One region of the Dethiobacter alkaliphilus AHT 1 genome, then DNA from elsewhere that is predicted to be linked to it. Evidence: riboswitches for the same ligand, from Rfam matches in the RefSeq annotation. Region 1 holds a riboswitch; each other region holds the start of a gene.
What was found. A riboswitch is a leader RNA that binds a small molecule or an ion and turns the genes downstream of it on or off. The one in region 1 is predicted to bind cyclic di-GMP.
Positions count from the first base shown of each region.

Region 2: linked by a shared signal. The riboswitch ahead of DEALDRAFT_RS05955 (EthD family reductase) and the one ahead of DEALDRAFT_RS04730 (LPXTG cell wall anchor domain-containing protein) in region 1 are both predicted to bind cyclic di-GMP.
Region 3: linked by a shared signal. The riboswitch ahead of DEALDRAFT_RS15700 (diguanylate cyclase) and the one ahead of DEALDRAFT_RS04730 (LPXTG cell wall anchor domain-containing protein) in region 1 are both predicted to bind cyclic di-GMP.
Region 4: linked by a shared signal. The riboswitch ahead of DEALDRAFT_RS10395 (methyl-accepting chemotaxis protein) and the one ahead of DEALDRAFT_RS04730 (LPXTG cell wall anchor domain-containing protein) in region 1 are both predicted to bind cyclic di-GMP.

Region 1 covers NZ_ACJM01000004.1:59,543-65,516, forward strand. Annotated here, with positions in the region: gene DEALDRAFT_RS04715 (cytochrome c3 family protein) at 1-844, opposite strand, end outside; gene DEALDRAFT_RS04720 (acyl-CoA carboxylase subunit beta) at 962-2,569, opposite strand; cyclic di-GMP riboswitch class II at 2,914-2,996, shown strand; gene DEALDRAFT_RS04730 (LPXTG cell wall anchor domain-containing protein) at 3,245-4,246, shown strand; gene DEALDRAFT_RS15865 (class E sortase) at 4,335-4,964, shown strand; gene DEALDRAFT_RS04740 (transglutaminase-like domain-containing protein) at 5,081-5,974, opposite strand, start outside.
Region 2 covers NZ_ACJM01000005.1:87,289-93,262, forward strand. Annotated here, with positions in the region: gene DEALDRAFT_RS05940 (glycosyltransferase family 2 protein) at 1-225, opposite strand, end outside; gene DEALDRAFT_RS05945 (glycoside hydrolase family 16 protein) at 249-815, opposite strand; cyclic di-GMP riboswitch class II at 1,141-1,223, shown strand; gene DEALDRAFT_RS05950 (nuclear transport factor 2 family protein) at 1,302-1,712, shown strand; cyclic di-GMP riboswitch class II at 1,846-1,928, shown strand; gene DEALDRAFT_RS05955 (EthD family reductase) at 2,021-2,344, shown strand; gene DEALDRAFT_RS05960 (antibiotic biosynthesis monooxygenase family protein) at 2,389-2,679, shown strand; gene DEALDRAFT_RS05965 (cell wall-binding repeat-containing protein) at 2,910-3,977, shown strand; gene asnB (asparagine synthase B) at 4,437-5,974, shown strand, end outside.
Region 3 covers NZ_ACJM01000001.1:98,898-104,871, reverse strand. Annotated here, with positions in the region: gene DEALDRAFT_RS00540 (DUF2680 domain-containing protein) at 81-443, opposite strand; gene DEALDRAFT_RS00535 (hypothetical protein) at 657-845, shown strand; gene DEALDRAFT_RS15700 (diguanylate cyclase) at 1,014-2,504, opposite strand; cyclic di-GMP riboswitch class I at 2,570-2,655, opposite strand; gene DEALDRAFT_RS00525 (carbon-nitrogen hydrolase family protein) at 2,839-3,714, shown strand; gene DEALDRAFT_RS00520 (carbon-nitrogen hydrolase family protein) at 3,704-4,738, shown strand; gene DEALDRAFT_RS00515 (MFS transporter) at 4,799-5,974, opposite strand, start outside.
Region 4 covers NZ_ACJM01000010.1:90,238-96,211, reverse strand. Annotated here, with positions in the region: gene DEALDRAFT_RS10410 (cation diffusion facilitator family transporter) at 1-626, shown strand, start outside; gene DEALDRAFT_RS10405 (NAD(P)/FAD-dependent oxidoreductase) at 709-1,836, shown strand; cyclic di-GMP riboswitch class I at 2,846-2,933, shown strand; gene DEALDRAFT_RS10395 (methyl-accepting chemotaxis protein) at 3,040-4,239, shown strand; gene DEALDRAFT_RS10390 (hypothetical protein) at 4,323-5,384, opposite strand; gene DEALDRAFT_RS10385 (DUF3656 domain-containing U32 family peptidase) at 5,711-5,974, shown strand, end outside.

The sequences.
Region 1 (5,974 bases):
TAGTGGGAGTAGCAGCCAGCTCCACTTCCGGCACATCGACACCCCACATATCCTCGGGAGCTGAGTAGGGAGCATGCATCCTTGCCCTGATGGCGGTGGCCGGGTAGGGCAAATCAAACCATCTGTCCACAACACCCGATGTCCGGTAATACACTATGCCCCAGTTTCCATTATATAGAGCATGCACTTCCATGCTGTTTCCCCGGTTAAGCGCATGGGTAATCCGAATCCGGTTAATGGCCTCCCCTGCAGGAGCATAATAAGTATCCGACCATTCCAGCTGATAATTCCTATCCTTTTCAATTCTCAGAGTATCATCGGTTTCCAGACGATCTGCCAGACCGGATCCGGTATGGCATGTATCACAGGTCACAGGATCCCCATAACGGTCTGTACGATTCTCCCGATAATGTTCACTGGTCAGCGTCCCGGCATGGCACCCAAGACAAACCTCATCCCCGGACTCATGGGCTGCTGCCATATCATGCCGCACATTTGGCAGATTAAGAAAACCCTGCCTTCCATCGGTGGTATGTCTCCAGGAAAAATAGTTGTTGATGCCCAAAGAGCCACCGGGATAATGACATACGGTACAGTATCGATATCTGGGACTTTGCTGTACATTCATATTATGACAACCAAGACATGGCGACTGAACAGGATGTTCCCCCCTGACAATAGGGTTTGTACTCCACTGAGACTGCAAAACAGGAACATATTCGTCATGGCAGGACCAGCAGGTTGCCTCCCAGATAACCGGCATCTCCTGATAACCGGAAGCATGTACGCTACCTACAGCCAGCAATAATAGCAAGAGGATAATTGCCAACACCAGCTTTTTCAACGTTCTTCCTCCTTCTCCTGACTATTTCGACGGCATCGTCATTTAAATTTATTCGCAGGTCAAAGGAGGCTGAACTGATTTTGTCATCAAAAATCCGGGGCATTTGCCCCGGATTCCTTAGAATTTGAAGTTACCAAACTTGGACTCGGCAACCGGCTCCCGTAAAGCCAGTTCAAACCCTCTGGCCAGTTTATCCCGCGCTTCCGGCCAGGTAATAATTCCGTCATGGAATAACAATGACCCGGTCACATACGGATGACCGTCCCGGTCATAGCGCTCCACCATCTTGTTGCGGAACTCGGTCATTTTTGCCTCATCGATCTCTTCGCCTTGTTTCTTCTTATTTTTGCGCTCAATACTTTCCAAAATAAATGCCGCAGTCCTACCGGCCATTACCGTGGTCCTGGCCCGCATGGTATGGAACACAAACCGCGGATTATAAGCCCGGCCGCACATGCCGTAGTTGGCCGCACCATGGTCCGGACCAATCACCCACTGGATTTTGGGCACTTCCACACATGAGCAGGCCCGCACCATATCCGAGCCATACTTACCAATACCGTTCCACTCTTCATTACTGCCCACCATATAACCCGGTGAATTCTGAATATACAGAAGCGGAGTCTTATCATTACCGCAGCGCACCACCCATTCGGTAGCCTTTCGCGCCCCTTCCAGAAAAATAACACCGTTGCGGTTAGAAGCCACAATGCCCACCGGCATACCTTTGAGCCATATCTTACCGCAAATTATATTGTCACCCCGGCCCGGAGCATAATTGGCCTTATACTCCTGAAAATAACTGCCGTCGGCAATGCACTTAATGACATCTTTAATGTCTATGGGTTTATAGGGATCCGCCGGCATATTGGCCATCAACTCGTCCGGCCCGTACAGCGGCTCATCCCACGATTCAAAGCGATGCCCGTGAAACTTCTGCGGCGGGTCAAAAGCAATAATTTCCCGTAGCTTCTGAATCCCTTCCTCCTGGGTACTGACAAAATGATCACAACCGCCGGAATGCTGGGTATGCACATACGCCCCACCCAAATCTTCCGCCGATACTTCCTCCCCAATAGCTGAACGCACCATGGGCGGTCCGGCCAGAAACGCATATGCCAGCTTATCAATCATGATGGATTCACAGGCCAGGTAAACCATATACGCGCCACCTGCGGTATTGCCGCCGGTACTTAAGGTATACTGCTTAATCCCCTTGGCAGACATCCTGGTCATATTATAAAACATGGTGCCGAACATGCCTTCATCGGCAAAGCACTCTCTCTGCAGCGGCAGGAAAATCCCGCCCGAATCAGCAATATAAACACAGGGCAAACCGCACTGTTCCGCAATCTTCTGTGCCCGCATATGCTTCTTTAACGTAATAGGGTAGTAGGTACCCGCCGTCATCCGGCTCTCGTTGGCAAAAATCATGCAATCCTTACCATGAATTTTACCTACACCGGTAATAACACCACCACCGGGTATATGCGGCTGCTCCGGATACCCGATATCATAACCGGCATCCAGCCCCACTTCATAAAAATCACTATCCTCATCAATCAACATTTCCACCAATTGTCGGGCCGGCATCTTACCCTGCTTGGCCAGCCTCTGCAGCTGCTTCTCCCCGCCTACATTATAAGCTTCCTCCCGGCGAGCCAAAAGCTCTTGATCCCGCTCCAGCCAGAACTCGTAGTTCTCCTGCCTTTTATCCTGAGTCATAACGCAAACCCCCTCCGCATGTTTTCATTACAATATATAACTCGTGCACATCATCACCTATAAACTTACTCTTGCAATATACATACCAACCAATTAAACCCGGTATTTGCCCCCAAAAACACCGCCCGCTATGCACACATGCATCAGCAACGCCGGACAAACTGATTCCGTATTGCATAATTGATTCCCCCTTGCATCAGGAAGCCTCTTAGCAAAAGATATTATTAACCTTTTATGAATCAATGTCTAAAACCCATTAAAACTGGTATAACATTATTGACAAGGCAATCTTTATAAAACTATAATTAGCTTATAAACAGAATAATGCAGATTTTTCCTTTCTGCAAGTGTGCGGAATCAATGACCGCGACTCTCATTTGGTCACTTTAGGGTCGCGCGAGATAGAGTGAAACCGGCTGCACACGGGTTATTTAACCCGTGTGCTTTTTATTTTCCCGCACATATTACAGCATTTTCATATTTACAACTTTTATCGACAAGGGGAGTGATGTGAGAAAGCAATAATTTCTCATCCGATCGGGATATCTTGGGGGGTATAGGGATCGGAAAAAAAAGGAGGAATTATTAATGAAAGCTTTAAAAAACAATAAAGTTGCTTTATGTCTGGTTATCGCTTTAATGAGTTATATGTTCTTTGGAGTTAGTTTTACAGCATTGGCATATGGGGCATATGAGTCACGGGTAGAGATTTCCGGAAATGACCCTGGATACCTTGAGAGCTATAAGGTGCTAAAAGTAGACCCGCCTCGAGACGGTGAAGAGACAATCAACATCACCATCGATGAACAACAGATCACAGGCACAATCAAATTTACTTTTTCTGAGGATGGAAAGTATGTCGATTGGGAAACCAACCCTTTGCCCATTACACATGTTTTTGTTAAAGGGGGCCCTGGCGGCTTCTTGTACTCCTATGATGGAGAAACTTCTAGTGATCAAGGGTTAAGGGCACCCGATAACAGAGGCGGCAATCAAGCGGACATCAGTCACGTTACTTTCTATATCATGCCTCAAGATGTTCCGGATCCTGCTCCTGTTCCTGTTACTGTTACCGTAAATAAGGAAGTAATAGACGTAGGCGGTGATCCCGTTTCCGATGATGATGGTACATTCACTGTTCTTATAGGCGATGATATATCTGAAGAAATTACCGTTGCCCTGGGAGCTGAATTCCATCTTCTACCCGACACGTATGATATTGAAGAATTATTTGACGCTGAAAAATATGAATTTGTAAGCTTTTCTGATGAAGTCACAGAAGACTCTGGAGAATACACTTTTACCGTAGATGATGCCTCAATCACAATAACTATAACAAATCGACTAATTGCTGCAGAAAACGGTAATGGCGATGACGATGGCGAGGTTGCCGATGAGACTCCTGCCGGTGACGACAATGGCGATGACGAGGACGTTGGCCAGCTTCCCGATGAGACTCCTGCCGGTGACGACAATGGCGATGACGAAGGTCAGCTTCCAGATGAGACTCCCGCCGGTGACGACGATGACGAGGACGTTGGCCAGCTTCCCGATGAGACTCCTGCCGGTGACGACGAAGAGTTACCCGTAACCAGTGGAACCGACTTCCTGATGCTGGGACTGGGAACCGCAATGACTACAGGTGGCTTGGTACTCCGTCGACGCAAGCGTAAATAACAATTAAAAAGAAACCCCGACGGGGTTTCTTTTTTTCCCAGGCTAGTTGTATTATAATGGAAATATAATCTTTAAATGAGGTGGCTTCATGAAACGAGCTATTAACATCTTTAGCGTCCTCCTTATCTTCAGTGGCTTGGCACTTGTAGCCACCCCCATCTACAGATATGCTGTGGGAATCTATTATCAAAGCGCAGAACGGGCAGCTATGGTCGGTGAAGCTCCCGAATATGAACCTGTCAAATCTATTGACCCAGTCGTTCTGCAGGAAGAAATGGAAGTAGACCCTACCAAACTCCCACAATTTAATGGTGTACTTGAAATTCCCAATATTGATTTGGATGTGGTGGTTGTCCAAGGAGTTTCTCAGGAAGACCTCAGACGTGGAGTTGGTTTTTATCCTCAAAGCACACACCCTGAATACGGCAACGTATCGATTGCAGGCCATCGGACAGGTTATGCAGGATGGTTTTTGAAGATTGACAGGTTGGAGCCGGGCGATGAAATTATACTGACACTGGGACCAAACCGCTATCACTACAGCGTTCGCAAACAATTCATTACACATAACCGTGACTGGGATGTAATTGAATCTAACGGCAATGCCGAGCTGACTTTAACCACCTGCCTGATGACCACCAACAGCAGACGCTTAATTGTTAAGGCAGATCTGGTTGAGGTGATTGAGGTTCAGCAGGAAACTCGTGAAATACAATGAAAAAGGGGGAGAGCCGGACATAAATGTCCGGCTCTCTTATTGGGATCTATCACTTGGGGGGTGATAGGGGTTCCGCATAGATATAAATCCCCAATGATAGATGCTTGCATAAAGATTTAATAAAGGGAATGGGTCCAACTAATAGATATTTTACTGCTTTGGTTAAATTTAAGATTCATGTTGTTATAATTCTGGATGATATAACCGTTATGTGGCAGTTTGCCAAAGTAGAGATTAGAGGTCGATCGTGTGGGCTCTGCAGGTACCCATCCCCGACCTTCCAGACTGTATTCAACCCAGGCATGCCTGTAACCGACCAAAGAATAGCTTCCACTTGAAGGCCACCTGCCACCTCTATCCGCATACCCGTATACGACTCTTGCAGGAATGTTTGCCGCTCTAGCTAGTGCAACCGATAGCATTGCATAATCCTCACAGACCCCACTACGGGTCTGAAGTGCCCTGAGTGCGCCACTATTACGGTTGTCTGCTGAGGCATTATAGGAGATGTTGTTAGCTACCCAGCGGGTAATAGCTTGTGCTTTTTCCCAATCCGTTGAAAGACCTTGTGTTATCTGGTTAGATAAATTTACTATTTCTGAATTTGTACTTTCTATTCCGGTGGAAGAACCCAGATATGAAGAACTTTTGTTGCTGTTTGTAGGAATATAGTCTGCAAAAAACTCAATGTTTGAACTCCGTACCTGAGTCTTAATTTCTATAATAATTTCTTCACCGGGTTCTAGCGTGCCCAGTGAAAACACTGCAACCCTTGTCCCTGACACGGTTTCAATTTCAGGTTCTATGGAAAAACTCTCATTTCTGCGTGATTGATACAAAGAACTGGAACTGACTAGCGGCACCTCAACACGAACATCTTTAGCTTCCTTATCACTGGTGTTTTTAACATCCACCTGCATCATATACCGATGGTCACGTGATGACCAGGTACGGTATGGATTGGCTCGAGTTGGTGCTACTTCCTCTACAACTTCAACCTCAACGGGCTC
Region 2 (5,974 bases), on a different contig from region 1:
GATGATAATAAGCTCATGGTTTTGATAATTTGCTCTAAGGGCTCCCAGAATGCACTGTTTAATTACATGTTGTTCATTGAAAGCAGGAACCAAAATAGTTAAACCCAGTTCGGGCAATTTTTCAGGTAATTCAGTACCCCGCTTATGATTTAATAATGGAATAGTTATGTATAAGATTTGAAACATGACAAAGATTGAGAAGATTACCAATGTAAGTACTAACATAAGGCACCCCCTGTGGCTTTAAATTAAAAAGCTTTTTTAAACACACGCACATAATCTATGTTTGAATCGTGTGATGATAAATATAAGAACTGGCGTGTATCGGGGATGTCTCTTGTGGTAGAAAATGTCTCTTTCCCATCAAATAACCAGACAATTTTTTCCTGGTCCCATTCTATCCCAAAGGTATGGTAGTCAGCTGATAGATTGGAGTGGTTCACACGATGAAAAATGTTAACTTTAGCCGAAATGTTTTCATTTTCTTCTATCAGCCAAGCACTGGGTAATGTTCCCGATTCCGAAAGGCGGGCCCGAATCTCAATCTTGCCATACAGTAAGCTAAAAACACTGCGAAAGCCATTGTCCTGGGGCTTCCATTTATATAAATCAAGCTCTCCTGCGCTAAGCTCATCATGCCAAATTACTGTCCAGTCATCGGTGTCAAGGCTTATATCAAAACCCGCATATACTCCTGCTGCAGTGGCACTGTTAGACGAAAGTGCCTGGTAGATGCTGTTTAGTTGGTTAAGGCCAATAATTAAACTGATTGTAAGTATAGCGACGAGTGGTATCCAACCAAAGCCCCTTTGCATTGCCAATAATCAAACGCCTCCCCCTAACGTTTAGTTATTATATCTATGCGGGGGACAAAGCTATGTTGACATTTATTGTAGAAATAATGTAGATCTGCTAGAACTGAAAATCGACCTTGTTGTTCTTCCTTGATTTTTTGACTTAGGCATAATAAAAAGCCTTCGATGAAGGCTGTACTTATTTATCATTAAAATTTTAGACAATGGCAGGAATGCTTTCTTTTGGCGGAGAATATATAAATACAAAGCCATATTTAGAAAATGCTGTATCGATCCGTGCTGAATTATGCAGCTTACTTCTAGCAAGCCTTCATTAAGGATTACTTTAGTTCTTGGGGGCTGTGATTTCAGGGCTTATATGGACGCTTTGCCCTGGGGGAGCCAGTAGCGTAACCGACCACTTATGGTCGGTTTTTGTGGTTTAAAGCCCCAGTAATTTAGGGATACCGATACTATAAAATGATAATAAATGAAAGGGTGAAAGGATTGGCCGAGCAAAATGAAAGAGTTGTGAAACAGCACTTTGCGTTTTTTGGCCAGGGAAATCTTCCCGACGCTCTCGAGTTGTTTGCAGAGGATGTAGATTTTCAATCTCCTGTTACAAAAAACCCTCCCGAAGAAATATCTTGGGCTAAGCCGCGATATAGTAAAAAAGATGTTGCCTTATTTTTTAAGGAGCTATCTGAAAAAATACAAGTAAAAAAGATGGAAGCAATGTTTTTTACATGCCAAAACGATAGAGTAATTGTGGAAGGAAGAAATGGCGGAGTAGTAAAAGCTACCGGCCGTGGTTATGAGCATGATTGGGTTATGGTGTTTACATTGCAGGACGAAAAAATTTGCCGAGCAAGACACTATTACGATACAGCTGATATTGTAGCCGCTTTCCGTGATTAAGTTAAGTTACTTGAAATCTGACATAAAAGAATAAGAACTTTGCATACAGAATAGGATTAATTAATTAAATATGTAAAAATATATATGAACTGCATGTATATTAATTCTGGCATACTACTCACTTTGCTTCCCACCCGTTTATGGGGGCTGTGATTTCAGGGCTTATATGGACGCTTTGCCCGGGAGGAGCCAGTAGCGTAACCGACCATATATTAAGGTCGGTTATTTTAATTTTATAAAAGGTTAGAACCTACTCATCAGTCATAGATTATTTCCGTGCACAGGAAATTAAAAAAGGAGGAAAAGAAATGATTAAGGTAAGTGTTTTGTACCCAAATTCAGAGGGCAAGAAATTTGACATTGATTATTACTGCAATAATCATATGTCACTGGTAAAGGAAAAGTTGGGGACTGCGCTAAAAGGCGGGGCTGTAGAGGTGGGGTTAAGTGGGGGAGAGCCGGGTGCGCCGGCGCCATTTCTCGCCATGGGTCATATGTATTTCGACTCGATGGAGGAATTTCAAGCAGCTTTTCTGCCTCATGTTGCAACGTTTATGGGTGATCTTCCCAATTACACTGATATCACACCCGTAATTCAGATCAGCGAGGTAAAACTCCAGCAATTTCCTTAATAGATTTGATTCATTGGGAATACACGATAAAAGGAGGAAAAACTATGTATGCAACGTTAGTAATGTTTAATATTGGGCCGGGGATGCAGGAGCAAGCAACAGGGATGGCCGATCAGTTTGCACAGCTTCATGCCACCTTGAAAGGATTTAAAAGCTCAACATTCTTCAGTGATGAAGCCAAAGGCGATTACGGTGCATTTTCTCTCTGGGAAACAAATGAAGATGCCGAAGCGGCCTTGGGTACCGCAGGACCCAAGCTTCAGGAAGCTTTAAAAGACATTGTGCAAGAGCCGCCGACGGTTCGTATTTTTGAAGTGTACCTGCCTAACATGTAGATCAATGAGTCCACATGGAATGAAGGATACTATATCAACTTGTTCCGGCAATAAGTGCTGAAGACTGCATTGGGTTAAATAAGTATTGCTAAAACAGCTTATGCCCCAAAACCTTGGGGCTTTTTCTTTGTCGTATTCAGGAACTTCTCAAGTCTAGGGGGACCGGGAAGTAACGTTTGCTCACTATACCTCATAGGATATATCAGTATTGATATAAAGGAGGTTATATCGTGAGTGCAGAACGTTTTATAAATCCAGGTGACTTGTTTTTGCCTTGGAGCACTCGTAATACGACTAATACTACCAGAGCGCTAGGTAGTGACTTTAGTCAAACTCAATATCCAGTTGCTGAAATGGCGTTTGCCGGTATCAGCCCTGTAACAGTATATCTGGCGTCCTCGGAAAATTTCTCAGAAGCGATTATCGGTACTCCTCTTATGCACCATCCCATCGATGGGCCGTTATTTCTAACTGATCCTAACCGAATAGACCCATTTGTCTTAGCAGCTATCAGGCGATTGGCCCCAACCGGCATGGGTGAAGCTCAAGTAGTATTAATCGGTGAGTTTTCGGATCTTGTGATGCGAGCAATCCAATTCATGGGATTCACTGTACGGAGAATTTTAGGACCGGATGATGTGTTTCACACTGCTCACCGTATTCTAAACGAGTTATGTGTGCCTCAAGATGTGTTTCTCATTTCTACTGATCCCAATCATGGCGGGCATATTACCGGTGCATATTCCGCCCACTCCGGAGTGCCAATATTATTGACTGAGGGGCCAACTTTACCGCGGCATACCCGCATGGCATTAGAGCAGATAAATAACCCACGAGTTTATATTGTTGGTACTACTAATGCCATTCCTCAAAGCGTGATTAATGAGGTGCAAGGCTTGGCTGGTTTTGTAGACGTCATTAGTGCCGATGATATTTTTACCTTGGCCGTAAGATTCAGTCGGTACAGAAGCCCCGTTGCTGAGGTGGGCTGGGATAGAAATGAGCCTGACGGGCATGCGTTTACGTTTGTCCTTCCTCAGCCTTGGCAGTACTTGGTTTCTTCCGCTTCCTTGGCGCATTTGGGAAAACACACGCCGTTTTTGTTTGTAAACAGAGACAGTGTGCCGGAAGCTACTATGCAATATATCATGCAGGTTAACCCGCAAAGTGGTGACAGACCGCCGTTTATGCACGGATTTATTATAGGCAACAAAAATGTAATCAGTATACCCGTTCAAAACGAATTGCATCTGGGATTGTCTGTAGATTTAGAGCACCACATGCCCCATGATTTATAACCACTGACTTCACAAAGACTGCCTGAGGGCAGTCTTTATTTTATCCATATTGTTTTTCGGGGCAGAGAATTTATGTCTCTGCTTAGTAGAATTTTTGGTGCTAATGGTCTGGCAATGGGTGTGGTGTGCGGTGCATGCTTTGCTGCAGAGCAATGCTGGTTTTGCTTGCTTGACAGGATAAAGAGATATGTAATATAATGCGCAAAAAGGAGTTCGATGCGGATTAGTTAAGAAAATCCCATTGCATCTCCATTTAATCAGCATAAATTTAAAATAATTTAATATTATGGAAAGCGTATAATGTTTTTCAGGCAATGGTGCCTCTGAGACTGTTTTTGTCTTAGAGGCGTTTTTCTTTTGGCGGGGGACTAATATGGAAAATATCATCGCTTTGCAGCATGAATGTTGTGTATGCCAGTAGGAAAGCCATATTAAAAATTCAAGGAAGGTGACTATTTTATGTGTGGTATTGCCGGGTGTTTGGGAGTCAATGATATTAGCACTGTGAACAGGATGCTGGATGCCATGCCCCATCGGGGTCCCGATGACCGTGATATCCATACTTTCAATAAGATTGTTTTTGGTCATACCAGGCTTTCCATAGTTGATGTTAAGAAAGGCCGCCAGCCCATCTTGGCTAACGACGGGCAGGCAGGTATAATCTGCAATGGTGAAATTTATAATTTTATGAAAATAAGAGAAAGATTGGGTAATAAATATCATTTTATGACGGATTCCGATTCGGAGGTTATTCTGCATCTGTATCAGGAAAAGGGCCCTGATTGCGTAAAAGAGCTGGATGGGATGTTTGCATTTGCAATCTACAGCAACGATAGTTTTATGCTGGCCCGGGATCCCGTTGGCATTAAACCTCTGTATTACGGGTATGTTCGCGGCAATCTATATTTCGCCTCGGAACTGGGCGCCATGAGCCTGGCCGGCGTGGACGAGGTTCACGAATTTCCTGCCGGAACCTACTATACTCCGGAAAAAGGGTTTGTGCAGTATTATCAGGTGCCGGAGATTCAAGACCATCTACTTACCGATGTGGAAGAAGTGTGCGAAAAGATCAGGGAAAATTTCATCGTCGCCGTCAAAAAAAGGCTGTTAGCCGATAAAGAAATCCACGTCGGTTCTTTCTGCAGCGGCGGCCTGGACAGCAGTCTGGTGGCTGCCATTGCCGCCGAGGAAATTCCGAATCTGCATACCTTTGTTGTAGGCATGAAGGACAAATTCGGTGTAGAAAGCGATGACCTTAAGGCATCTCGAATTGCCGCCAAACACATTGGCTCTACACACCACGAATTAATCTTTAAAGAAGACGATTACTATGAAGCCCTGCCTACGGTTATCAATAAACTGGAAACATATGACCCTTCACTGGTACGCTGTGCTGTTCCTTGTTACTTTACCTGCAAGCTTGCTGCCGATTACGTGACGGTGGTTTTAACCGGAGAGGGAGCCGACGAGCTGTTTAACGGGTATCATTACATGAAGAATTTTCCTGTGCAGGAGCAAAATAAGGAAGGCAGGCGTGGCATTGGGACTTTGCACAATATTAACCTGCAGCGTGCCGATCGCATGGGTATGTATTTTAGCCTGGAATTAAGAGTGCCATTCTTGGACGTGTCCATGATTGACTTGGCCATGAAGATACCACCCGAGCTGAAAATCCGCCAATCCGAAGAAGACGGCAGTAAAATTGAAAAATGGATTTTAAGGAAGGCATTCCAAAGCACCAATTATTTGCCTGAAGACATTTTGTGGCGCTACAAGGTGCAGTACACACAGGGGGCAGGTTGTGAAAGCTTGGGCGAAAGATTGGCGGAGAGCGAGATAAGTGAAGGAGAATATGAACGTATTAAGGCCGAAAACCCCAAAGCAACAATTAACAGCCGTGAGGCGGCTTACTATTTTAAGATCTTCCGTAAGTATCATCCCCAGGACTCTGTGCTGGGCTCCATAGGTATCTGGACGGGCTTTGATTTCGCCGAGGA
Region 3 (5,974 bases), on a different contig from region 1:
CCCCCATTAAACCGTTAACGCCATTATAGAATATATACAGACAAAAGGAAAGCCGGTTAATCCCCGGCTTTCCAGATTAATTACAGTGCTGCTGTTTCCTGTGCAGCAGGTTGCTGTGTTTGCGGATGCATGGGGCAGTAGCCTCCGCCGCCGTTACCGCGCCCGCCCCGACGTCCGGGACCGAAGTTGTAATCTCCTTCGTTCATGCGCTCCTGGCGGTATTCCCAGCTCTGGTCCATCCGCTCACGGGCCAGATCTGCATCTTCGGGATTAACCAGGCCTGCTTCCACCTGCTTGTCCAGAATTTCCTGTCTCAGCTGATGCTGCTTTTCATAAAGCGCTTCCAGCTCCTCCTTTTGAACATCGGTCAGCGCTAAGGCAGCCGGCACCATAATGGCCAGCACCAAAGCAACCACCAGTGCAATCAGTACGCCTTTTTTCATGTTGTCCACCTCCTGAGGGGTTTTTAATGTACACTTTAATCATACGCCGTTAATTTGCAGAACTTATGGAGGAAATATGGAGAAGTTGTGGAGATGGAAAATCCAATTGTGGAGACATTATGAATTCACCGATTAGCCCCATTCCTTATAAAGTTTTGCCACATTCTAAAGATACAATAGCACTGCAAATAAATACTACAGGAGGTAGTGAGCATGAAAAAATTCTTTGTTGTTTCACTGATGGCGCTGACGTTACTTATGTTTAGCGGCTCGGCCTTTGCCAACTCTTCAAATCATGTAGCACAAATGGCAAGGATGCACGGCGGCGAGCACATCGCCGAGTGTGCGCAAACAATGGATCAAGGTGTTTCAGCTATGGCAACCGCTGACTGTGTGATGTAAAGGTAGCTTGCCATAGGATCACTTAAATACTCCCAAATTGCAATGCGACAGGGAACGTCCCTGTCGCACTTTTTTTTGTAAGCAATTATACATTTTGCAACTGCACAGTTATGGCGATATGCAGTATTGAATCGCACGCGTTGAGGGAACCGAATAAGCGCGCCTTTCTTACTGCGGATAATACGTATTACGCACTTCTTTTGCTTTATACATATTGTCGTCGGCTTCTTTAATTAACCTTTCAAAATAGGTGTCTTTGGCATTTTCCACACCGGCCACGCCTGCGGAGACAGTAACCCGGCCGAAAGGCTCGTTTTGCCGGTGGTATATTTCAGCTCCGTAAATACCGGTTACAATACGGGAAGCAATCTCATTGGCCTCTTGTCTGGAGGTGTTGGGCAGGCAGATTACAAATTCTTCCCCTGCGTAGCGGCCACAGACATCATAAGCCCTGATATTTTGCTGAATAATTTCCACCACACGTTTTAGCGTCTTATCCCCGGCCTCACGGCCATACATATCGTTATAGCTTTTAAAGCGGTCCAAGTCCATCATCACAAAGCTGATAGGCCCTTTTTCTCTTCGCATGCGGTCAAACTCTGATTTTGCGCGCATATCAAAAGCTCCCCGGTTCAAGACTCCCAGCAGCCAGTCATTTTGATTGGCCAGTACCAGTTGAGCATTGACACGATTTAAGTCACGGGTGCGTTCCTCCACCTTTACTTCCAGGCTCTTGGCATGCTGTTCTAAATTATCATAGGCTTCAGACAATCTTTCTTCCAGAAAATCAAATGCCGAGCTGACATTTTCTATTTCGTCGCCATCCAAGACCACATCTGCGGCTTTACCGTTAAAACGTGTCAAAGTATCTCTGAGCCGGGTATCCAAAGAAGTTATTGGTTGCACAACCACTCTGGACATCACAGAAGAAGAGCTGCCAAAAAGCAACAGGAGCATTAAGCCGTAGGTGGCAGATAAAATCAAACTGGTCCGATTAGCCCCGGCATAGGCCTCCTCCAGTGGTATCCGAATAGAGAGCGCTGAAACCAACTCTCCCGGTTCTCGCCCAAAGGAGCGCTCCGGTCCGTAATAATCTACAAGCCCCGCAGGGGCCTGCTCCGCAGTGCCGTGACACTGTATACAGCCTTCCTCCATATATTCACCGGGCTGCATATAAACAAAGTATGTTTTGTCATTCCAGTCCATAACTTCCCTGATTTCATCTATTTCGCCGCTATTAAAACGTCTTAGCGCTTCAACTTCGTAGTCATATGCTTCATTTTGCGGGCTGCGGGCATTAACCGCCACCTCTTTATAGTAGTAATTAACAGGGACAAGCGGATCCAGATGCTCATTTATCTGACGAATCATATAAGTGGACGACATCAGCTCAGGGATAAAATCATCCTCTCCCAGATCCGAGGCATCAAAGAAAGAAGGCTTTTGTTCCTGGTTAATAAACGTGTGAACCGCCAGGTTCTGTGAGGCCAGCACCTGACTAAGCCGGTACGCCTCCTGATTTGCCACCCGTTTCATATTAATATTAATCACGGAAATAAAGATTACCCCAAAAAAGATTAATAATAATAAAATAGGCCGATACAATTTGCCTTTAATACTTGTCTGCCCATCATTGAACAACAATCTCCGCAGTTTCATAAGCGCCCCCCGAAATCTCTGACGTAAACCGGTGTTGCTTTAAAGCGTAAACAAGCAAAAACACCTTTGGCAACCGGCTGTCATAGCGGCATTCCGCCTTAGACCCATAGCTTTGCGTCCCCGCTTTTCAACGGATTTGCCTTTTATACTGGTGCAATTAGTAACAGCTTTTTCTTCTATCTATTCTATTCTGTTCAACGTATAACAGGTTGGCCATACTGTCAACCCATGTATCTTAACAAAACATTAATGATGTCCACATTAAGATATTTTCCCTGCTGTAGCAGGGAAAACAAGGCTGTCCGGGGAATTTCCTCCCAAAGAGGTGATGGCAATGCATGTAATGGCACTAAGCTTTACTGACAGTGATTTTACAACCCCGGGAGCCTACCGGGAGTATTTGCTGCAAACCATCCCATCCACAGAAAATCGGGAAACACTGATTGTTTTGCCTTCCTTTACCGCACTGTACCTGGCTTATCTGTTCGGGGAACTGGCAGACGTGTACGGTTTGGACGAAGCAGCCCGCAAGTTTATTGACCTCCCGCAATCGTGGCACGACGACATAACAGCATTGCACCAAACCATCGCCCGGGATCTTAATGTTTGGCTGGTACCAGGCACCACGTTTGTTCGCAGTAATAGCCGCACCTACCACCAGTCCTGCCTTATTTCACCACAGGGTGAAATCATAGGCCGGCAGCACCAGGCCTTTCTCTCCCGCCGCGAACAACGGTGGGGCCTGTCCCGCGGTGACGATCTGCATGTTTTTAAAGCAGGAAACTATACCGTGGGCATCATCATCGGCACCGATGCCTGGTACCCGGAAACAGGCCGTATCCTGGCCCTAAAGGGCGCAGACCTGGTCTGTCACCCTGGTGCCATGCCCGCCGGGGACAACCGCTGGCGGCAGCTGGCTGCCATGTGGCAGCAGGTTCAGCAGAATCAGTTTTTCTGCGTGGAAAGCCAGCTAAACAGCATGATTGCCGGTGAAGATTTTGCTGCCGCAAGCCAGATCCATGCGCCCTGTGAAATGACGGAGGGGTTTACCGGTATCCTGGCCAAAGAGTCCGCTACCGGCCTGGCCCATGCCGTGCTGGAAGCTAACACCCGGCAAAAAGTAATCAGCAAGTACCCGCTGCTAAAGTTGCAAAACCCGGCAGCTTACAGGCCCCTGGCCTGTCCGGGAGGTGTAAACATTGAAGATTAGGGAATACCTTTTACATAAATATCTGGCCTGGCGCACCCGCCCTGCACTATTGGAGCGCCACTGGCGCAGTAAAAAAGTGCGCTGGCGGCGGACTGACGAGAAACCGGACCGAAAGAAAATTCCGGTGGGCGCAGTACAGCTTGAAGTAAAACTGACAGATAACGCCGGGGAGTATATGGATGAAATGTGCCGCATTACAAACAAAGCCGCCCGACAGGGCGTGCGTCTGTTAGCCTTTCCTGAATACAGCACTTTTCCACTGCTAGGCTACATTCCCGGTATCGAAAAGCTGGCCGAAGGAACAGCAACCGACAACCAGGAAGTCTCTGTTGCCGACCTGTTCCGTTTTGCCGGCCCGTTTTTTAACCGGGTAGCCCACTTTACCTTCTCTAAACTGGCATCAACCTTTGGTCTCTATATAATGTCCGGCAGCATGCCCTATCCTGTGGAAGACAGAGTGGTTAACCGGGCCTTCCTTTATGGACCGGACGGCCAAATCCTGGGCCATCAGGACAAAGTCCATCTGATGCCCATGGAGCACGCCTGGGGATTCTCCGCCGGCGACGCCTTCAATGTCTTTGACACGCCCCTTGGTAAACTGGCCATGCCTGTCTGTATGGACGCCACCTATTTTGAAACCTTTCGCATCCTGGAAAGACAGGGCGCTGAAATTGTCATGGTGCCCATCGCCAATGCCGAAGAGTACAACTACTGGCTGGCTTTGCGCGGCATCTGGCCCCGCGTCCAGGAAAGCATGGTTTACGGCATAAAAAGTGCTCTGGTAGGACAAGTGTTGGGCCATACCCTCACCGGTAAAGCCGGCATCTTTGCCCCACTGGAGCTCACGCCAAACCAAGACGGCACCCTGGCGGAAGCTAAAACCTTCGACAGCCAGGAGTTGGTCACCGCCACCCTGGATTTAGAAGCATTACACAACCTTCGCGCTACCCACCCCTATCTGGGTGACCAAAACCCGGCGCTGATAGCTAAATACAGCCCGGCACCCGATTCCTCAATGAAATGAGCACCATTAATTGGTGCTCATTTTTATGACGCTACGAACAGCCTTTTGTAATTGGAGCGGCTAGCGAACATTAAAAGCATCGGGAGGAAATGCAGCCTGTTCCCCTTCCTTTACTTCCCGCTCCGGGTAGAACCAGAAGATAATGCCTCCAATTAAGACAAATAACGCCGCCACAGGGCCGGTTAACTGTACGCCCAGTGGTTCCACGGCTGTACGGCCGAAAAATTGCAGCATGAGTCCGGTAACAAAGGTGGAAAGGCCCATCATAATTTTTAAAACCAACCCCTGGGTGCCAAAATACATGGCTTCACGACGCTGTCCGGACAAACCGGCTTCCAGGTCTGTAATGGAGGATACGATGGCATCGGGAAGCACAAACAGGCTGGACAAGGGAATCCCGGCCAGAGCCATTACCAGATAAGCATGAACAACCGGGTCCAGGCCAAAGGGCGGACGACCGAGAAAATAAAACTGCGGCAATATCAGGACAAAGAGCGCCATGGAAATAATCATCACCGCCTTGTGTCCTATTTTTTTTGCCAGAATATTAACCAGTGGAAAAGCAATAAATGCCACACCGAAAGCGGCGGCAAACAAGATGGCGGTGTCCTCCTCCGGACGGCCCAACAACACTGTAACGTAAAACGGCAGACCCAGTGTGATAATGTTAAAGCCAAACCAAAAAGCTGCGTTTCCTGCCAGATAAAAACGGAAAGCCCGGTTCTTTAACGTGGTAAGCACCGCATCCACCAGGCCCAGTGTGGCTGGTTGGGCATCGGCATATTCCCGCTCCTTTACCAGGACCGGTAAATACATTAGCAGCATGCCAATTATGGCGGTGGTCCAGATCATGCCTCTAAAGCCCATACTACCAATAAGCAGACCGGATCCCACCAGGGCAGCAGCTACTCCCAAAAGCGAAAACACCGCCCGGTACGTAGCCATATCCACTCGGTCGTGGGCAGTACGGGCCAGCTCCGGCATCAGCGCCAGGTATGGACAGACATAGACGGTAAACATGAAGAAATATGCTCCGGCCATCACTAGTAGATAAATCACATTAGCGGTGCCATGTTCTGCGGCCGGCGGATAAAACAGTGCCACAAACACTGCGGTGTACAGCAGGGCACCAACCATCAGAAACGGTGTACGCCGTCCCAGTCGGCTGCTGCTGTTATCCGACCAGAGGGCCACCAAAGGATCGGCAATAGCGTCCACTATCCGGCCAAAAACCAG
Region 4 (5,974 bases), on a different contig from region 1:
TTGGTTTTCAATTGTTAAGAAATGGCCTTGCTAATATTGTTAGCGCAGCCCAGGGTGAGGTATTGCCAAGGCCGGGAGGAATTGCGCTGGCGGCTGCGGTCATTTCAATAATTATCAAGGAATTTCTTTTCAGATACACGCTCAATGTGGGCAAAAAAATAAAAAGTTCTGTAGTAATAGCAAATGCCTGGCATCACAGATCCGATACTTATTCTTCATTTGGCGTTCTACTGGGCGTTGGTGGAGCATTTTTTTTAGGCCAAAGGTGGATAATCCTTGACCCCATTGCCTCAGTGATGGTCAGCCTGCTGATTTTTAAGGTAGCCATTGATACCATTCGTCCTGCTCTGGAAGAGTTGGTAGAAACTTCCCTTAATGAAGATGAAATAGACAGGATCGAAAAAACTATTTCCAATCACCCCGGAGTTATAGACTTTCACCAACTGAGAACCAGAAGAATCGGCACTAAAGCAGCTATAGAATTTCATTTGGTCCTGGACGCCGAAAAAGAGTTAACATCTGCACATGAAGTAGCAACAGCAATTGAAAATAAACTAAAATCATACTTTACTGAGGACAGTATTATTACCATTCACCTCGAGCCTGATATAAGCAAGACCAGGTAGCCTGGCCGAATTGCTGAGCGCCTTTATATTACCAGTGAAAAAGACATATCTATATATATAAGTCTGGAAGGAGGAAGACGCCTTGGAGCATGTAGATGTGATTGTAATTGGAGCAGGGGTAGTGGGGTTGGCCGTTGCTGCGGAAGTTACTTCCAGATTGCCTGACCGGCAGGTGGTTTTAGTGGAGCGCCACGGTCAATTTGGGCAGGAAACTTCCAGCCGCAACAGTGAAGTTATACATGCGGGCATTTATTATCCCCAAAACAGCTTAAAGGCTCGTCTCTGTGTTGAGGGCAAAGAGCTTTTATATGATTTTTGCCGGAAGCATGGAGTTCCTCATAACCGTTTGGGTAAGTTGGTAATTGCCATCAAGGATGAGGATCTACCCTATTTGCACACTTTGCAGGAGAATGCCCGGGCCAACGGGGTAGAAGATCTATGTTTCCTAAGTGAGAGTGAAGTTAAAAATATCGAGCCCCATATTGCCTGCAAAGGAGCACTTCTTTCCCCGTCTACCGGTATCATTGATACTCACAGCTTAATGAAGAAGCTTGAGTGGCAGGCTCTTCAGGGTGGCACAATGGCAGTCTACGGTCACAATGTGAAAGGCGTGTCGCCGCAGGGGGACTGTTATGTTGTAGAGTTTACTAATCCTGATGGAAGCAGTGGTGCTGTCAAGTGTTCCTGGCTTATTAATTGTGCCGGCCTTAACTCGGACTACATCGCTACTTTACTGGGTATTGACGTAGAAAAAGAAGGCTATAAAATACATCCTTGTAAAGGAGAATACTTTACCATCCGCTCCGGTAAGGGATTGGTTACAAATCATTTGATCTACCCACCACCTGATAAAAAACTTAAGAGTTTGGGAATTCACCTTACCAGAAATCTTGATGGAGGTGTAAGGTTGGGTCCCAGTGCTTTTTATGTGGATGAAATTGATTATTCGGTTGACGAAAATAACGTTGGCGATTTTTATGATGCAGTTAAAGACTATTTGCCCTTTTTAAACATAGAGGATCTGGAGCCTGATATGGCGGGGATAAGGCCGAAGTTGCAGGGTCCTGGAGATCCTTTCCGCGATTTTATTATTCGCCACGAAAACAAGCGCGGCCTCAGAGGGGTTATTAACCTGGTTGGCATAGACTCCCCAGGGCTTACCTGCTGTTTGAGTATCGCGCGAATGGTAGTTAATCTAATAAGTTTTTAACCGGTGCCAAACAGTTTGGCAACCAGGAAAAAACAATGTCAAAAACACTTGTAATTTGCAGGAAAAAGAAGTTATTAAGTTTTTATTTGCTATAGACATCTAGCCACACATCATGATATAAAATAAGTAGAACATGCTTGTTAAAAAAATAACAATCACAGAGGGAGGTGTTTGTATAATTGTCTTCGTTAATTATTTTAGGGGTGATTTAATCTTGATAGTGGGGTTATAAAAAACAATGTCCATATGAAAAATACGATATAATAAATGGCTAATCCCCTAAAGGAGATTAAACTTCTGTATATGGGGGTGGGTTTCGATGTTTATTGGGACATTCAAAAAGGTGTTCTTTGAGAGATCGGAATCAGAATCACAACAGTTAAATATTGAGTATTTTAAGGCAGACTTATCTTTTATCCCAAATGAGATTATTACTAAGGGTCTTCGTTCATATCATAATAAAACCCTGATTAACCACTGCTCTTGTGCAAATAGGAAAACACCTGATTACACAGGCAAGATAGACGGGTATCGGCAAGCTGTTACAGACTATTATGAATTCTGCAATGAACTAAGAAATTTTGCTCTGTTGCAGTACGAAAATAATAAAGTTGATCTGGCACGTAAATGTTATTTGTATTTAATAGAGATAAGTCATGACAAAGCAGAGACTAAACATTTAATTCGAAGCTACGAAATACTCTTCTCACGACATCTTTTACATTCAGACGTTTGTAAAAACTAGACTCATAAACATTGATACAGCAGATAAACGGTAAGCTGATAAAGTAACACAGAAAACTAGTAACCACAGTGGTTTAAGCACTGTGGTTTTTATTTTTTGCTGGTTCATTGGCCAGCTGATTCAGCCCTAAGGCTGAAGGCTTAATTTGTGCTCTTTTTATATGTGAAAATAAGTCTTGAGATATATTGTCCAAATATGGAAGAGGAATTATACTTTAACAAGGTATATATGCCCTACTTTACAGATAGAAATTTTTGATATCACACTGGATAATGGCAAACCTGTTGAAAAGCAGGGACGCAAAGCTAAGGGTCTACGGCACATTTTGTGTCATGACAGCCTGGTTATCGAAAGTGTATTTTTTTTATGGGGCTAATTAATAAGCGGGGGTGATGGGTTACGGAAGTGATGCTGACAGCTGTGTTGTGAAACAAACTATAGCATACTAGGGGGAGCATATGGCTAATTTGAATTTTTCACTTAATAACGTTACTAAGGGTAGAGCCGGTCTCCAATTGAAGTTAACCATCAGTATAATTGTTTTAACTTCTCTTATTTCAGTAGGACAGGGATTTGTTTTAAGCAATATAGAAGCATTTGACTTTCCGGAACGGATTATACAATTAGTATCAATTGCAGCGTCTGTCATTTTCAGTGCGTTTGGAGCTTATTTAATAATCCGCCTGTTTATTAAAAAACCTATTGATTCTTTAAAAACCTTTGCGCAAGATTTGGCCCAAAACGACTTTAGTAAAAAGGTCGAGATTAAGACGGGGGATGAGTTTGAGCTGTTAGGTGCTGTTTTTAATGAAAGCGCCGGCTTTGTAAGTTCGTTAATTAAAGAGATAAACTCACTAACTGATAAAGTCAATGAATCTACCATGTCCCTTGCATCTTCTGCAGAGGAAATCAATGCTTCTTTTGAAGAAGTAGCGGCCTTATCCAATGATTTCGCAAATAATGCCACTGATGTCAGTGAAAACGCCAAGGCGATGAACGAGGCCGGAGGCAATATCGCAAAACGCTCTAAAGAAAGTGATAAAACGCTAAACGACGCAGAAGCACAAATGCAGACCATATCTGATAAGGTAAAAGATCTTAAGAGTTCGGTAACTTCTTTGGATGGTAATGCTCAAAACATCAGCGGTATTACCGAAACCATTAAAAATATCGCCGAACAAACAAACCTGCTCTCCTTAAATGCTGCCATAGAGGCAGCCAGGGCAGGAGAGCACGGCAGAGGTTTTGGAGTTGTTGCCGAAGAAATACGTAAATTAGCCGACCAGTCTTCCAAGTCTGCTTTTGAAATAGAAAGTTTAATCAACGATGTGCAGCTTGAAACAAAGGATGTTGTAAAAACCATAGATGAGAGTGTTGTAGAAGTTGACAGTGGTCTCGAATCAATAAATTCTATGGGATCTGATCTAAAGCTGATAATTAAAAACATTGAGGAAATAGTCGCTCAGATTGAAGAAGTAAGTAATGCGTCTGAACAAATCGGAGTGGGCAGTCAGGAAGTATCTGCAGCTGTTGAGGAACAGACTGCAACAATGCAGGAAGTGGCCACAGCCACAACAGAACTGCAAAACATGGTCAATAAACTGACAAGTATGATATCTGGCTTTAATATTAGCAAAATACATATAGTTGCGCAATGAAAAACCGATTAGAGGCGTGTAATCGGTTTTTTTAATGAAATTATTTTTATTGTTGCCGTTTTTGTTGGAAGATAGCTGTATGGTTAAGAGGTTATGCTGATATTTAAATTTAGATATGCTTTTTTCAGGATAGCAAACAGCCAGATTAAAAAGATTGCCAGGAGTGGGTATTGTAAAAATGTAAAGGGGTAGGGGAGCATTGGCAAAGTTAGAATGGACCAGACAATCCAGCCGGTAAAAACAGATAGAAGGGCAAGAAAAATCAGTCCGGGTTTGGTATTTATTGTATGGACCTTTTTTGAAAGCAAATAAACAGTTAAAGTAAGAATTGGGAGCAAAAGCCAGAGATTTCCCCTGGTTGAATAAGGTCCGAGCCACATGTTTGCAGTATTAATAAAGGAGATGTGTAAGTCTTCTGCGGGTAGTTGGGAGAATGTAGCCGACCATGTTCTGGAGCCGGTTTTCTCCAGAGGCAGTGAACTTGCTAACCGATAGCTGGCCGAGGGCAGGGTGACATTTATCTGCAAATTGTTAAAGGATTGCCAATAGGAGGCTGGTTGGAGCAGGTAAGTTAAGTGATGCGTACCATGGGGAAAACGGGTTTCATCATAGCCCAGTGGATTTTGATAACGAACCTCCAGTAAATGCGTGCCCGGTTGTAATTCCAGTTCGAAGGGGACTCCTGTTATTGATTGTTGATAGCCGCGGTAGTCCTCCGGTTTTTGGTATTGCTCCGACGTGAAGGGATCGTACCAGATGAATTGGGCATCATCTGTAAACGATGGGTACACCGTATCCATATTAATGCTGCCGGTGTGGGCAGTGACTCTTTCTTCGTTAAGTGTTATGACCCCTTCTCCGAGAATATCACCGAGGAAAAGCACAGCTACATGTTGCACCTCATCTGTGGGATTAAGCAGTTCATAGCTGACAGCCACATCAGCATCCCTCGAGCCTTTCTCATAAGTAATATCCAGCACTTCTGACTGAATACCAATGGGTGTATCATCGGCAGGTAATACAGGTCCATGAAAACTGCCGGGCCACCATAGTACGGGCATGCCGTTTGCCAGAGCCTGTGAGGGGTAGAAAAAAGTAATTAATAATACTGCTAAAACAAGAAATCTGGGAGGTACAGGATTCATTACAGTTTCATCCTCCTTTGGCAATATTATATCATGCTTAAATACTGTTGTTTGTTAAGCATGCTTTATATTTAGCGCTTGGCTTCGTAGCGGGAGATAACGCGTTGGAGGAAGGGGAAAAATTACGTTGGAAACGTACATATTTCCAATGGGTAAAGGAAACAGAAAATAATAGAAGAATCATTTATGGTAACATTATAACTCAAGCTGGGTTACCTCGGACTATGGGGTAATTAAGCTGAAGGTTTTGATAAAAGATATTTAACTGAGAAACTAAAATGAAGAGCATAAATAGGAAGGAGAGGCTACGTAAGTAGCACTATAAGATGAATAAGAATTATGAAATTTTAGCGCCGGCTGGCAGTTTTGAAGCACTGCAGGCGGCGGTGCAAAATGGAGCAGATGCGGTGTACCTGTCCGGAAAGGACTTTGGTGCACGCAAATTCGCAAATAATTTTACAGATGAAGAGCTCAGAGAAGCGATAAAATACTGTCATATTCGTGATGTCGAGGTGTATGTCACCGTTAATACTCTAGTGCTAAATCATGAATTTGAAAGGCTGCGCCGTTACATAGATTTTTTGTACATA